DNA from 4 places in the Streptomyces sp. CY-1 genome. Region 1 is predicted to be linked to each of the others. Evidence: riboswitches for the same ligand, from Rfam matches in the RefSeq annotation. Region 1 holds a riboswitch; each other region holds the start of a gene.
The links. Region 1 has a riboswitch for cobalamin ahead of ACK1X7_RS08325 (ABC transporter substrate-binding protein). Riboswitches for the same ligand answer to the same signal wherever they lie in the genome.

Region 1 (3,784 bases):
GTCAGCGCGGAGAACAGTTGCATGGCGGCCACCCCGGACAGCACCACACGGTCGGTGCTGCCGCCGAGGCTGTGGCTGAGCATCAGGACCAGGCCGAAGGAGAGCAGCGCGCCGATGAACGCGCCCGCCGACAGCGACACGGCCCCGCCGCCCACGCCGAGGACGACCACGGCGACGGCACCGGTGGAGGCGCCGGAGGACACCCCGAGGACGAAGGGGTCGGCCAGCGGATTGCGCAGCAGGGACTGCATCACGGCCCCGCACAGGGCCAGCCCCGCCCCGCACACCGCGGCGAGCAGGGTGCGGGGCATGCGCAGGTTCCATACGATGCCGTCGCGCAGCGGTGGCAACGTGCTCTCGCCCAGGCCGAGATGGGCGGAGACCGCCGCCCAGACGTCGGACGTGGAGATGTCGGCGGGGCCGATGGTCACGGCGACGGCGATCGACGCGAGCAGCGCGGCCGGCCCTCCCGCGATCAGCAGCCGGAGGCGGGGGGTCACTTGGCGAGTCCGAAGTCGCGCAGCCCGGCGGCGACCTGCTCGACCCCTTCGACGGTGCGGATGGACGGGTTCATCGCCTGCCCGCTGAGCAGGACGTACCGCTTCTTCTTCACGGCGGTGAGATTGCGGGTGGCGGCGTTGGTCTCCAGGAAACGCATCTTGGCCTTGGCGGTCTCCGCGGTCTGCTGCTTGCGGGTGAGATCGCCGAGGACGATGACGTCCGGGTCGCGGTCGGCCACGGTCTCCCAGTTGATCTGCGGCCACTCGTCGTGGGTGTCGGAGAAGGCGTTCTTCGCCCCGACGGCCCGGGTGATGGCGCCCGGCGCGCCGCAGCAGCCGGCGAGGTAGGGCGACTGGGAGTTGGCGAACCAGTACATGAGCGAGACGCCGGAGGCGTCCACTCCCTCGGCGGCCGTACGCACCCGCTGCCGCAACCGCGCGACGAGCTTCTCGCCACGCTCGTCGACGCCGAACGCGCGGGCCAGGTCGCGTATCTCGCCGTAGACGGCGTCCAGGGTGAGCGGCTTGCTGCGGGAGCCGTCGCCACCGCTGTCGGGGTCCCGGCCCGCCGAGCAGTCGGACGGCGAGACATACGTGGGCACGCCCAGTTTCTCGAACTGCTCGCGGGTGGCCACGCCGCCCTTGCCGAGGGTGGAGACGAACGAGGCGGTGACGAAGTCGGGTTCGGCGTCCAGGGCCTTCTCGAAGGACGGCGCGTTGTCCGCCAGGCGCGGCACCGTCGCGTTCGCCTTCTCCAGGCCCTTCATCACCGGGTCGGTCCAGGTGGCGGTGCCCGCCATGCGGTCGGCGAGGCCGAGGGAGAGCAGGATCTCCGTGGTGCCCTGGTTGAGCGAGAGGGCACGCTTGGGGACGGACTTCACCGTGACCTTGTGGCCGCAGTTGTCGATGGTGCGCGGAAAGCCCGCACCGGCGGGCTTCGTGCCGGCCGCGCCGTCGCCGCCGGAGCCACCGCACGCGGTGAGCAGGAGGGCGGGGGCGAGCAGGAGGGCCGCGGTACGGCGGGCAGAGCGGAGCACGGGCATGCCTCGGTTGTCGGGGCTCGTACGCGGAGCCTGGCCTACGGACGTCCTCCCCGCACGGGGCGCGGAGGTGCCAGCAGGTCTTCGGACTCGGGTTCGTCCGGACGGGGCCCCTTCCCGGGCTCGTCCGCGGCGGCTTCGCGGCCGTCACGGACTCCTCCCAGTGGGTGTCACATGCCCCGCCCGTCCCCCTCACCGCTGCGCGTCAGCTCCGGATTCACACCGGATTCCCTGGCCTCGGATGTGGCACGACTGGCTCCCCGAGACTATCAAGATCGTCGAACGATCAGGGTGTCGGACTGGTCACGGGTGGGAGACCACGTCCCGGGGTCAGGTCGACCGCCGACGGGCCCGCCGCACCTCGCGGTCGACGGCCCAGGCGTCGCCGACCGGTCCGAGGTGGCCGAGCTTGTCGGGATTGATCACCGCGCGGATGGCCTGAATCTGCCCGTCGAGCACATCGAGGACCAAGGTCTGGAGCACCTTGCCGTCCCGCTCCCGGAAGACCGCGCCGGGCTGGCCGTTGACCTCATGAAGCTCGAACGACACATCGATCCGCAGCAGCCAGGGGAAGACCGTGCCCAGCAGCCGGGCCACGTTCTCCGCGCCCATGACGGCCTTGGCCAGCCGCGGGGCCTTGCCGCCGCCGTCCCCGACCAACTGCACATCGGCGGCCAGCAGATTCCGCAGCGCGCCCACATCGCCGTCCTTCAGCGCGTCGAAGAACCGCGTGGCCAGCTCCTGCCGCTCCCGCCGGTCCGCCTCGAACCGCGGCCGCCCCGCCTCCATATGCCGCCGCGCCCGCACCAGCAACTGCCTGCACGCCGCCTCCGAACGTCCCACCGCCGTGGCGACCTCGTCGAACCCGAAGGCGAACACCTCCCGCAGCACGAACACCGCCCGCTCCAGCGGGCTGAGCCGCTCCAGCAGCAACAGCGCCGCCATCGACACCGAGTCGGCCAGCTCCACCGCCCGGGCCGGATCCTGATACGGATCGCTGAGCAGCGGCTCGGGGAACCACGGGCCCACGTACTCCTCCCGTCGCACGCGCGCCGAGCGCAGCACATCGATCGAGATCCGCGTCACCGTGGCCGAGAGAAACGCCTTGGTCGACGTGGGCCGGGTCGCCGAGCCGTCGAAGCGCAGCCAGGTCTCCTGCACCGCGTCCTCGGCCTCGCTCACACTGCCCAGGATCCGATAGGCGATCGAGAACAGCAGCGGCCGCAGCTCCTCGAACTCCTCGACCTTGTTCACGCCGAATCCCCCTTTCCTCTGGGCCCGTTGCCGACGCCGTTGCTGTTCCCGCTGGCATTGCTGTTGCCGCTGCCGGTCAGTGGAACTGCCCGGCCTCGTAGTCACCGGCCGCGGGCTGCTGGGTGATGACGTTCAGCCGGTTCACCATATTCATGAAGGAGACCAGGATCACCAGCGCGGTGAGCTGCTCCTCGTCATAGTGCTCGGTGGCATTCGCCCACACCTCGTCGCCGACCCCACGGGCCGCGTCCGCGACCCGGGTCCCCTCCTCCGCCAGCGCCAGCGCGGCCCGTTCGGCATCGGTGAAGACGGTGGCCTCCCGCCATACCGCGACCAGGTTCAGCCGCACCGGGGTCTCACCGGCCGCGGCGGCTTCCTTGGTGTGCATGTCGATGCAGACGGCGCAGCCGTTGATCTGGCTCACCCGTATCGCCACCAGCTCCTGCGTCGCCACCGGCAGCGGCGACTCCTTGACCGCCCTGCCCGCCGCCATGACGGGCCTCAGGACCTTGCCGGCGGTCTGGCTGGCGGAGTAGTTCAGTCGCGCGTCCATGGTGTGCTCCTCTGTGGTCGTTCAGTGGCTACACCCCTGAGACGGGGTAGCCCGACCCGCTGTGACATGGACGCATGTGACCCGCGTCTCCCCCGCCGTCGGCCCGGCTCGGCAGCCGTACGGCGTCTGTACAGCGCCTGTACGGCGTCCATCACCGCTCTGATCCGGTCAGTTGTACGCTACGGCTCCCGCACGCTTCATGGTCAGCGGGATCCAACGGGAGACAGAGGTCATCGTGACAGAGCGAACCGGCAGAATACGTTCACCCCGTATCTACGCGATGACCTCGGGGGTGCTCACCGGGACGATCGCGCTGTACATCACGCTCGTCGCCTTCGGGAACATCACCGACTTCGACAGCAACCAGCAGTTCGTGCGGCATGTCCTGGCGATGGACACCACGTTCAAGGACGACGACCTGATGTGGCGGGCCATCG
Region 2 (3,784 bases), 240 kb from region 1:
CTTCGACCTGGGTGAACGACTCGTGTGCGTCGAGCATCACCACGATGTCTCCATCGTCGTTCTGGCCCACGTCGGCGAGTCGGCGGGCCGGGGTGATGTGCACCGGCCGCCCCACCTGGTTCAGGGGAATGCGGTGCCGCGCGGCGAGCGAGGAGACGCTGCTGATGCCGGGGATGACCTCGACGCTCGCGGAGACGGAGCCGCGTGCCTCGATGTCGGCGAGGATCCCGAGGGTGCTGTCGTACAGCGACGGGTCGCCCCAGACGAGAAACGCACCGGTCTCCTCGGCCGTCATCTCCTCGCGCAGCAGGCGCTCGAAGATGTCCGCGCGACGGGTGCGCCAGTCCTGGACGGCGGAGGTGTAGTCGCCCCGGTCCATCGGACGCCGGTCCCGGCTCGGGTCGTCCACCTCCACCACCCGGTGGGGCGCCCGCGCGTCCTCGTCCAGCATGCGGTGGCGAAGGTCCGTGAGTGCGGACTTGACGTCTCCCTTGCCGACGATGAAGAACACGTCGGCGCGGCCCATCGCCTTCACCGCCCCGAGCGTCAGATGGTCGGGATCCCCCGCTCCGATACCGATGACGAGAATCCGGCGTTGCTGCGTGGTCATGCGACGGCTCGCGATCAGCTACTCGTACTCCTCGAGGGTCAGTTCGTGGCGGTTGCCACCGTCCGGCTCTCATCGGCCGTCGCGGGCCTGGGATTCAGCAACCGCTCGGCAAGCTCACCGAAGAGAAGACCGAACCCACCCCACAGAATCACCTGCATGGCCAGCGCGGACAACCGGAACCGCCACAACACCGTGGCGGGAAAGTCCCCCGGCACCTCATTGACCACAGGCAGGAAGGCAAACGCCACCCCGATCACCACGGCGAACGCCGCCACCGCCACCACGGTCGCATACCAGGTACCCAACCTCGGCACGAGCCGCTTGCCCACCATCGTGGCCCCCACCGCCAGGAGCACACTGAGCACCATCATCAGGAAGTACAGCGCCGTACGCTTACCGATCGTGTCGGCGTTACCGACCGCGGGCGGATTGGCCGGATACTTCAGGAACGGCACCACATACACCGCCAGCAGCGCACACCCCGACAGCAACAGCGCGGTGGCCCGCGGCGTGAAACGGCCGACACGGCCCAGGGCCACGCAATACGCCAGAGCGGCGATACCACCGAAGGCGATCCCATAGACCAGGACACCGGTGGCCAGCCCGGCCGTGGACTGCACACCACGCGAAACCAGCTCGACCTCATGCTCATGCGCGGGAGCGTGGGCCCCCTCGAAGCTGATCGCACGGTCCACGTTCGGCTCACCGAGGAAATAGGCGGCGACCAGGGCCGGCACACCGGCCCCCAGACCCGCGAGCATGCCCCGGATCAGCAGATTTCTCACCATTGCGGAGTTCATGACTGTGCGGCGTCCCTCACATCAGTGGCAGGGGAAACCGAGCAGATGACGGGCGTCATGCACCCACTCATGAACGTTCTCACCGGAGACAACGGCGGTGGCGCCCTGCTCGGCGCCGACGAAATACAGCAGGACCAGCATCAGGATGCCGAAGAAGACCGCCCAGGGAGCTATCGCCTTCAGCGGCAACGTGGCGGGCAGTTCGGGGGTGGTGGCAGTGGGCTGCGCGACATGCTGCGCCATGACCAGGCCCTCCTTAAGGGAGTTCGCGTCCCATCTCGGTGGTGCACAGGACGACGGCTACGGGTCTGACTCACCACAGATCCCATCCGGGACCCCTGGTTCACAGTGGCGCGACCGTGCCGGATTCCCACCGGCTTCCGTCTTACCGTCGTCGATATCGCACCGACCGTACCGCGTGTCGCGTTCATGGCCAAGACCGCCCACCTGGCGAGACGGTCGGGTCACCGCCGACCGCGCGAGGTCAACCGAACGACCGCGCGGTAGGCCGACACCCTCGGCGTCTCGGTGTCCGCGACGACGGGATCTGCCATCTGATCATGAGGAGCGGATGAGTTCGGTGCCGGACTCGTCACCGCCGTCCCGATGGCCACCACCGTCCTGACCCAGCTCTGCGTCAAAACGGCGCTGCGCGTACTCGGCTGGACCCGCACCCTCGTCCTCGGTGCCCTCCCGCTCGGCCTGCGCGCCCCGCTACAGGCCCCCAGCGACCATCTGTTGCCCATTCTGCTGACCACAGCCCTGCGCGGAGCGGGGCTTCGGCATCGTCACCGTCTGCGGATCCACCGCCGCGACCGCGCTGGCCCCACGCGGCCGCCAGGGAGCGGCCATCGGCCTCTACGGCTTCGCGGTCGCGCTCCCCCAAGTCGCCCTCACCCCGGTGATGGCGGTCGCGGCCCTCACGGTTCTCCTCACCGGTCACGGGCCGGCCACCGGCGGCTCGGCGAACAGCCGTCGGCGTACGGAAGGCCGAAGGCGCCGCTCGCTCACCGACCGCTAGAAGCCGCTCCGTGGAACGAGCCCCTGCTCCTGGACCCGTCGCCGGGTGCGCCACAATGAGGGCACGAGGCGACGGGGACCAGGAAGCCGGTGCGAGTCCGGCGCGGTCCCGCCACTGTGACCGGGGAGCGGTCCTCCAGCACGTCACTGTCCGCGGCCGCGGATGGGAAGGCGGAGGTGAGCGACGATCCGGGAGCCAGGAGACTGACCCGTCGCCGGTCCGACGGCAGGGGCGAGGACACCCCGGAGAGGATCGGCTGTGACGACGCATGCCCGGACGGAGCGGGCGCACCCGACGGAGCCCGGCAGACGAGCGGTGCTTGCCGCGGGAGGCGCCCTGGCGCTGGCCTCCTCCGGACTGCTCACCGGGTGCGGCGCGGACGGGACGGACGGGGGCGGCGGCGACCGGTTCCGCGCCGCGTTCACGGCCGGGGGCTCGCAGGAGACCCTCGATCCCCATGTCGCCCCGAACTTCGTCGACCAGGCCCGCGCCAAGGCCCTGTACGACACGCTCGGCACCTACGCGGACGACATGTCCGTCCGTGAACGGCTCGCGGAGTCCTGGGAGAGCGACGCGTCCGGCACCCGGTGGCGCATACGTCTGCGCGAGGCCGAGTTCCACGACGGGAAGCCGGTCACCGCGAAGGACGTCCTCTACAGCTACCGCCGCGCCGCCGACCCCGGCACCGGGTCCCCCTCGCAGGTGCTGCTCTCGGCGATCGACTTCGGGGCCGGCAGGCCCGACGGCGAACGGTCCGTCGTCTTCACGCTGAAGGCTCCGAACTTCGAGTTCCCCACCGTCTTCGCCGGGCCCGGCACCGAGATCATCCCCGACGGGACGACGGACTTCGGCAAGCCCGTCGGCTCGGGCCCCTTCACCTACGTCTCGTTCACCCCCGGCGGCACCGCCCGCTACCGGCGCTGGGCGGACCACTGGGACGGCGCCCCGCACATCGCCGAGCTGGAGATCGTCCCCGCCAACGAGGAGTCGGCGCGGCTCAACGCCCTGCTGTCCGGACAGGTCCACTACGCCGCCGACATGGCCGGTGCCTCCGTGAACCGGCTGAAGGCGGAGGGCTCGACGCGGCTGCTGACCGTGAAACGGGCCACCGCCCAGCAGTTGCTGCTGCGCATCGGCCGCAAGCCGTTCGACGATCCGCGGCTGGTGCGCGCCGTGCAGCTCGGGCTGGACCGGGAGGCGCTGGTGCGCGTGGCACTCGCCGGGCACGGCGAGCCGGGGAACGACCTGTTCGGCATGGGCCTGCGCGGCTACCCCGACGTCCTGGAGCCCCGCGAGCGGGACGTGGACGAGGCGCGGAAGCTCGTGCAGCAGGCCGGTGCGGACGGGCTGAAG
Region 3 (3,784 bases), 300 kb from region 1:
TTATGCATCAGCGCATCGTATGCAAGAAGCGCCGAGCACTTGCCGTGGCTTTTGGGCGGACGGAACCGCGTCACCGGCCGGGGGCGCCCGGGAACGGGTGTGCCTCGTCCGCCGTCACCGCGGTCCCGGCCCGTACACCGTGCAGGACGTGGGCGAGTACTTCCGCTCCGCGCACCACACGAGGGCCCGGGCGGTTGAAGTAGGCCGGCCCGTCCAGCACCCAGACCCGCCCGGCCCGTACGGCGGGCAGTTCCGTCCAGCCCGGGAGGCGGGTGAGGAGTTCCGTCTCGCGCAGGGTCCGTTCCGGCGGGAAGCCACACGGCAGGACCAGCACCACCTCCGGGCGGGCGGCGCGCACCGATTCCCAGGTCATCGGCTTGGTGTGCTCGCCGGACACGGCGAGCAGCGGTGCGCCGCCCGCGGCGCTGATCTGGTCGGGTACCCAGTGTCCGGCGGGCCACAGCGGGTCGAGCCATTCGATCGCCACGACCCGGGGCCGGGCGCGGCCCGCGACCGACCGGCGGATCCGCTCGAGGCGGTCGTGCAGCTCGGCCCGGCGCTGCTCGGCGCGCTCGCGCACGCCGAGCAGCTCACCCACGGTGACCAGGCAGTCCAGTACATCGTCGAGCGTGCGTGGCTCCAGGCTGAGGACGCGGGTGTCGGCGTCGAGCAGCCGGACGGCCCGGCTGACCCTCTCGTACGAGACGGCGCACACCTCGCACAGATCCTGGGTGAGCACCACGTCGGGGCCCAGGGCCGCGAGCGCTGCGGTGTCGAGGGTGTAGAGGGACGACCCGGAGTGCGTCGATCCGCCGACCGCGTCGGAGATCTCCCGGCTGGTGAGGGTGTTCTGGTCGAGGTCGGCTCCGGTGACCACGGGAACGGACGCCACGGTCCGCGGTGGCCAGTCGCATTCGTGCGTCCGGCCGACCAGGTGCTCGGCGAGTCCGAGTTCGGTGACGATGTCGGTCGCGGCGGGCAGCAGGGAGACGATGCGCATGCCGCGACCTTAGGGCCTGCCCGGGGCAGGCCCCGGCTCCCGCACCGTCCTCAGGACGTCCCGGCGCAGCGTCTCGCCAGGTGGGCGGTCTTGGCCATGAACGCGACACGCGGTACGGTCGGTGCGATATCGACGACGGTAAGACGGAAGCCGGTGGGAATCCGGCACGGTCGCGCCACTGTGAACCAGGGGTCCCGGATGGGATCTGTGGTGAGTCAGACCCGTAGCCGTCGTCCTGTGCACCACCGAGATGGGACGCGAACTCCCTTAAGGAGGGCCTGGTCATGGCGCAGCATGTCGCGCAGCCCACTGCCACCACCCCCGAACTGCCCGCCACGTTGCCGCTGAAGGCGATAGCTCCCTGGGCGGTCTTCTTCGGCATCCTGATGCTGGTCCTGCTGTATTTCGTCGGCGCCGAGCAGGGCGCCACCGCCGTTGTCTCCGGTGAGAACGTTCATGAGTGGGTGCATGACGCCCGTCATCTGCTCGGTTTCCCCTGCCACTGATGTGAGGGACGCCGCACAGTCATGAACTCCGCAATGGTGAGAAATCTGCTGATCCGGGGCATGCTCGCGGGTCTGGGGGCCGGTGTGCCGGCCCTGGTCGCCGCCTATTTCCTCGGTGAGCCGAACGTGGACCGTGCGATCAGCTTCGAGGGGGCCCACGCTCCCGCGCATGAGCATGAGGTCGAGCTGGTTTCGCGTGGTGTGCAGTCCACGGCCGGGCTGGCCACCGGTGTCCTGGTCTATGGGATCGCCTTCGGTGGTATCGCCGCTCTGGCGTATTGCGTGGCCCTGGGCCGTGTCGGCCGTTTCACGCCGCGGGCCACCGCGCTGTTGCTGTCGGGGTGTGCGCTGCTGGCGGTGTATGTGGTGCCGTTCCTGAAGTATCCGGCCAATCCGCCCGCGGTCGGTAACGCCGACACGATCGGTAAGCGTACGGCGCTGTACTTCCTGATGATGGTGCTCAGTGTGCTCCTGGCGGTGGGGGCCACGATGGTGGGCAAGCGGCTCGTGCCGAGGTTGGGTACCTGGTATGCGACCGTGGTGGCGGTGGCGGCGTTCGCCGTGGTGATCGGGGTGGCGTTTGCCTTCCTGCCTGTGGTCAATGAGGTGCCGGGGGACTTTCCCGCCACGGTGTTGTGGCGGTTCCGGTTGTCCGCGCTGGCCATGCAGGTGATTCTGTGGGGTGGGTTCGGTCTTCTCTTCGGTGAGCTTGCCGAGCGGTTGCTGAATCCCAGGCCCGCGACGGCCGATGAGAGCCGGACGGTGGCAACCGCCACGAACTGACGCCGACCGAGCAGGCCCAGCTTCTGGGCTGTGCGGCCGCCTGCCACGAAGTCCTGTCCGCGGCTACGCTCGGTCTCGTGATGAAGCGGTGGAAAGGCCACGTCATCCGTCATCCGCTCTGGGGCGCGGTGGAGTTGACCTTCGCATGGCATGCGGTGCTGCTGCTGTTCGCCGAGGTGATCCTGCCTCCGCTGGCGCCCTCGTGGTATCCGGATCTCGGCGCCACCCTGGTCAACGCGATCTGTGCCGCGGGGGTGTGGCTCGTCCTGTGGCGGTGGGGCTGGCTGCGCCGCTCCGCGGTGGCCGTACTCGGCCGTCCACGACGCTGGTGGCCGGCCGCGCCGATGCTGCTCATTGCCTGTTCGTACACCGTGGCGGGTCTCGACGGCAGTGCGACGGTCATCGTCAGCGGCCTGGTTTCGCTGCTGTGGGTCGGCATCAACGAGGAGATCTACAGCAGGGGCCTCGTCCAGCAGGCACTCAACCCGCTCGGTCCGATCCGCGCGACCGTCGGCGTCGCCGTCTTATTCGGAGCAGGACACCTCCAGAACTTCCTGTTCTTCGGCGATCCGCTCGACGACACGCTGTGGCAGATGCTGTCCGCCGGTCTCTTCGGCTTCACCTGTGCGGGTCTGCGTTACGCGATCGGCTCGGTCTGGCCGATGGTCGTCGTCCATGGGCTCGACGACTTCTTCCAGATCCGCTCGCCGGGCTCGGCCCCGGACTGGTGGCAGGTGAGCGTGTTCGTCTTCCAGGCCGCGTATGGCCTGTGGCTGCTGCGCCGATACGGGGCCGAAGGCGCCCACTCGGCTGCGGAGGCCGTCAGTCCCAGCCTCAGTCCCAGCTCCGGCTCCGGCTCCGGCGAGCGTCCCGAGGGAGACAGGCAGGCGAGGGCCTGAAATCCATTCGCCACTGCTCGCCTCGCCCGGTACGGTCCCGAGAGTCCTCACTGCGGGAAGCCTCTGAGATCTGCGCGCGGCCACCCCGGCAGTACCCACGCTGAGAGTAGGTTTCGTCAATGGCATGTCGTATCAGTGAACTCGTGCTCGGTTGCCGCGACCCCGAGGTGCTGGCGCGATTCTGGTGCGAGGTCCTGGACTTCGTGGTGCTCGATCGCGAGGACGACGGAACCCTCGAGATCGGGCCGCGCGAAGGGTTCGGCGGTCCGCAGCCGACGATCATCCTCAGCCGCAGGGACGAGCCGGAGCCCGGGAAATCCCGGCTGCACATCGATGTCAACGCCACCGACCGCGATCAGGACGCCGAGCTCGAACGCCTCCTGAAGCTCGGTGCACGGCGGGCCGACATCGGCCAGACCGGGGAGGAGCAGTGGCACGTCCTCGCCGATCCCGAAGGCAATGAGTTCTGCCTGCTCAAGGCCCGCCTCGCTCCACTCTGACGGCCCTCGTCGTCAGCGTGGGCGCACATCCGTCAACCCCACCGCCCGGCTCTCCGAGTCCCATACGATCTCCTGGATCCGCGCCACCGCCTCGCG
Region 4 (3,784 bases), 7.9 Mb from region 1:
ACCAGGAGGTTGCCGCGGCGCAGCGCGGCCAGCACGATCTCGCCCTCCGGGTCGCGGCTGGTGTCGACGAACATCTGGCCGGGCGGCGGGCCCCAGTGCTCCTCGACCGCCTCCCGCAGCGCCTGCGGGAGCGTGGCGTACCAGCGGCGGTAGTCGGCGGCCGGGACGCGGACGGGGTTGCGGGCGAGCTGCTCCTCGGTGAGCCACTCCTGGTCATGGCCGCCCGCCTCGATGAGGGCGCGGATCAGGTCGTCGCCGTCGCCGGAGACCAGGCCCGGGAGCGCGTTTGGCCCGTCCTCGGGGCCGAGGTCATAGCCATCGGCGCGCAGCCGGCGCAGCAGGGCGACGGCGCTTGCGGGGGTGTCGAGGCCGACGGCGTTGCCGATCCGGGAGTGCTTGGTGGGATAGGCGGAGAGGACGAGCGCCAGGCGCTTGTCGGCGGCGGGGATATGGCGGAGCCGGGCGTGTCGTACCGCGATTCCGGCGACACGCGCGGCGCGCTCGGCATCGGCGGCATAGACCGGCAGACCGTCCTCGTCGACCTCCTTGAACGAGAACGGCACGGTGATGAGCCGCCCGTCGAACTCCGGGACGGCGACCTGGGTAGCGGCGTCCAGCGGGGAGAGCCCCTCGTCGTTCTCCTCCCACGCGGCGCGCGACGAGGTCAGGCACAGCGCCTGGAGCACGGGCACGTCGAGCGAGGCGAGCGCGCCCGCGTCCCATGCCTCGTCGTCGCCGCCCGCGGACGCCTCGGCGGGGCGGGTGCCACCAGCCGCGAGGACGGTGGTCACGATGGCGTCGGCCGCGCCGAGGGCCTCGATCAACTCGGGTTCGGGAGCCCGCAGCGAGGCGACGAACAGCGGCAGCGGGCGGCCACCGGCGTCCTCCACGGCCCGGCACAGGGCCTCCACGAAGGCGGTGTTGCCGCTCATGTGGTGGGCGCGGTAGTAGAGCACCGCGATGGTCGGGCCGGTGACGGCGCCGGAGCCGGCCGCGCGGCCGGTGCGCTCCAGCGGCCCCCAGGTGGGCGCGGGCGCGGGCGGTTCGAAGCCATGGCCGGTGAGCAGCACGGTGTCGGAGAGGAACCGGGCGAGCTGGTCGAGGTTGGCGGGCCCGCCGTGGGCGAGGTAGGCGTGGGCCTCGGCGGCGATGCCGACCGGGACCGTGGACGCCTCCATGAGCTGGGCGTCGGGCGCCTGTTCACCGGTGAGGACGACGACCGGGAGGTCGCCCGCGAGCAGCGTGTCGAGCCCCTCCTGCCAGGCGCGGATGCCGCCGAGGAGCCGTACGACGACGAGTTCGACGCCGTCGAGGAGGCCGGGGAGATCGTCGAGAGCGAGGCGGGCCGGGTTGGCGAGGCGGTACGGCACCGGGCCCGTGGCGGCACGGGCGCTGAGCAGGTCGGTGTCGGACGTCGACAGCAGCAGAATCATGCGGCGGCATGCCTTCCTCGGGGTCCGCGCCCCGGGCGGGTTAAGACGGCGGCAGTTCCTGGCTCGCGCGACCGCTGCCGTTCGGCGGCTTCCGCGCTCACAGTGGCGGGACCGCGCCGGATTTACACCGACTTCCTACCGTGAGTGCCGTCTTGTGCGTTCGGTGGGCCGGGACCGACCCACCGCTGAGCATAGTAAGCGTTGCTGACCTGCCACGGGATGGTGAGTTCCGGCCTGGCCGGGGCGGTGGGCCGGACCGGATCGTCGGTATGCTCGCCGCCATGCCCCTCCCCCCGACAACCACCCCATCCGGGGATGAAACCCCCGTGCGCGGGCGCGATGACGCCTGTCCGGGCGCGCTGCGGCTGCACCCGGCGGACGACGGTTCGCTCGCCCGGGTCCGGGTGCCGGGCGGGCTGCTGACGGCCCGTCAGGCGGTGGCGCTGGGACGGCTGGCAGAGGAGCTGGGCGACGGGCGGCTGGACATCACCTCGCGGGGCAATCTCCAGGTGCGCGGCCTGGATACGGGGTGCGGCGCGGAACTCGCGGCCCGGCTGCGGGCGGCCGGACTGCTGCCCTCGGACCGCCATGACCGGGTGCGCAACATCGTGGCGTCGCCGCTGTCCGGCCTGGACGGCGGGGGGCACGCGGATGTGGCGGCGTGGGTGCGGTCGCTGGACGCCGTGCTGTGCGACGACTCACCGGCGGGGGGCGGGGAATTGTCGGGCTTGTCGGGCAGGTTCCTGTTCGCGCTGGACGATGGGCGGGGCGATGTGGCCGCCTTGGGCGCCGATGTGACATTGATCGCAACGCCGGACGGCGGAGCGGTGCTGCGGGCCGGCGGTCCGCCGCCGGGTCCGGATGTGCCGTCGCCGTCGACGGGGGCGGCACGCCCGGACGCGGCGGGGCGGCGGGGGTCTCGTACGGCCGGGTCGGCGGTGGGTGGCGGTCTCCGAGTGCGGGGCGAAGACGCGCCGCGTGCGGCGGCGCTGGCCGCGGTGGAGTTCCTGGCCAAGGCGCGTGAGAGCGGCACCCGGGCGTGGCGGGCACGCGAACTCCCCGCGCGACACGCCGTGACGACCGAGGGACTGGCCGCGCGACTCGCCGACGCGGGCGTGGCGGCCGTACCCGTGGAGCATGAACCAGCTCCCCGCGCCCGCGCCACACCACCCGCCCCCGGACCGATCCCCGGCCCGGACGGACGTCACGCGCTGTCCGTCGCCCTCCCCCTGGGCCGGGTGAGCGCCGCGCAGTGGCAGCTGCTCGCCGCGCTCGCCTCCCGGGGCGGGGCCGCTGAGCTGCGTATGACACCCTGGCGCGGCGTGGTGCTCCCCGGGTTCGCCCCGGACGACACGCGCGGTGCCTTGGCCGAACTGTCCGACGCGGGGCTGGTGACCACGCCGGACTCGCCGTGGCTCGGGGTCGGCGCGTGCACGGGACGGCCCGGCTGCGCCAAGTCCCTGGCGGATGTGCGGGCCGACACGGCACGCATGGTCGCGGACCCGGCGCTACGGACCTCGGGCACGCGGCGAGGGTTTGCGGACCCGGCGCCGGGAGCCTCGGGCACCGCCTGGTCCGATCCGCTGCCGGTGTACATCTCCGGGTGTGAACGGCGCTGCGGTCACCCCGGGGGCCGCTGGGTGGACGCCCTGGCCACCGGAGACAGGGACTACCGCGTCACCGTACGGGGCGCGAGGGAAGACACGCCGGAGGCGGACAGCGCGGACAGTGTGCACAGCGTGGATGTGACAGCGGAGCAGTTGGCCGGCGCCGTGGCGGCGGCCCGTGGAACGACATGATCGAGGACACCGTGTTCGACTACGAGAAGGACGGGGCGGCCATCTACCGCGCGTCCTTTGCCACCATCCGTGCCGAGGCCGACCTCGGCGGGCTCCCCGCCGACGTCAGCCAGGTGGCGGTGCGGATGATCCACGCCTGCGGCATGGTCGACCTGGTCAAGGACCTCGCGTACAGCCCCGAGGTGGTCTCCCGCGCCCGCGCCGCGCTGTGGTCCGGCGCGCCGGTGCTCTGTGACGCGCGCATGGTCGCCAGCGGGGTCACCCGCAAGCGGCTGCCCGCCGACAACGAGGTCATCTGCACCCTCGCGGACCCCGCCGTACCGGAGTTGGCGCGGCGCATGGGCACCACGCGCAGCGCCGCCGCGCTGGAGCTGTGGCGGGACCGGCTCGACGGGGCGGTGGTGGCGGTGGGCAACGCCCCCACGGCGCTGTTCCGGCTGCTGGAGATGATCGAAGAAGGAGGGGCGGGCGCGCCGCGCCCGGCCGCCGTGATCGGTGTGCCGGTGGGCTTCATCGGCGCCGCCGAGTCCAAGGAGGCGCTGGCCGGGCATC

Region 2: it holds a riboswitch for cobalamin, as region 1 does, so the genes downstream of both, ACK1X7_RS09425 (CbtB domain-containing protein) here and ACK1X7_RS08325 (ABC transporter substrate-binding protein) in region 1, are expected to answer to the same signal.
Region 3: it holds a riboswitch for cobalamin, as region 1 does, so the genes downstream of both, ACK1X7_RS07080 (CbtB domain-containing protein) here and ACK1X7_RS08325 (ABC transporter substrate-binding protein) in region 1, are expected to answer to the same signal.
Region 4: it holds a riboswitch for cobalamin, as region 1 does, so the genes downstream of both, cobN (cobaltochelatase subunit CobN) here and ACK1X7_RS08325 (ABC transporter substrate-binding protein) in region 1, are expected to answer to the same signal.

Annotation. Positions count from the first base shown of each region.
Region 1 covers NZ_CP178393.1:2,008,105-2,011,888, forward strand. The annotation lists gene ACK1X7_RS08320 (FecCD family ABC transporter permease) at 1-500, opposite strand, end outside; gene ACK1X7_RS08325 (ABC transporter substrate-binding protein) at 497-1,543, opposite strand; cobalamin riboswitch at 1,599-1,826, opposite strand; gene ACK1X7_RS08330 (RNA polymerase sigma-70 factor) at 1,871-2,794, opposite strand; gene ACK1X7_RS08335 (carboxymuconolactone decarboxylase family protein) at 2,871-3,347, opposite strand; gene ACK1X7_RS08340 (DUF2165 domain-containing protein) at 3,628-3,784, shown strand, end outside.
Region 2 covers NZ_CP178393.1:2,247,569-2,251,352, forward strand. The annotation lists gene cobF (precorrin-6A synthase (deacetylating)) at 1-610, opposite strand, end outside; gene ACK1X7_RS09420 (CbtA family protein) at 649-1,410, opposite strand; gene ACK1X7_RS09425 (CbtB domain-containing protein) at 1,432-1,653, opposite strand; cobalamin riboswitch at 1,692-1,836, opposite strand; cobalamin riboswitch at 2,458-2,657, shown strand; gene ACK1X7_RS09430 (ABC transporter substrate-binding protein) at 2,690-3,784, shown strand, end outside.
Region 3 covers NZ_CP178393.1:1,704,251-1,708,034, reverse strand. The annotation lists gene ACK1X7_RS07085 (cobalamin-binding protein) at 71-1,000, opposite strand; cobalamin riboswitch at 1,102-1,246, shown strand; gene ACK1X7_RS07080 (CbtB domain-containing protein) at 1,285-1,506, shown strand; gene ACK1X7_RS07075 (CbtA family protein) at 1,528-2,289, shown strand; gene ACK1X7_RS07070 (CPBP family intramembrane glutamic endopeptidase) at 2,370-3,188, shown strand; gene ACK1X7_RS07065 (VOC family protein) at 3,308-3,688, shown strand; gene ACK1X7_RS07060 (DUF952 domain-containing protein) at 3,701-3,784, opposite strand, start outside.
Region 4 covers NZ_CP178393.1:9,878,149-9,881,932, reverse strand. The annotation lists gene cobN (cobaltochelatase subunit CobN) at 1-1,433, opposite strand, end outside; cobalamin riboswitch at 1,467-1,631, opposite strand; gene ACK1X7_RS42615 (nitrite reductase) at 1,703-3,232, shown strand; gene ACK1X7_RS42610 (precorrin-8X methylmutase) at 3,244-3,784, shown strand, end outside.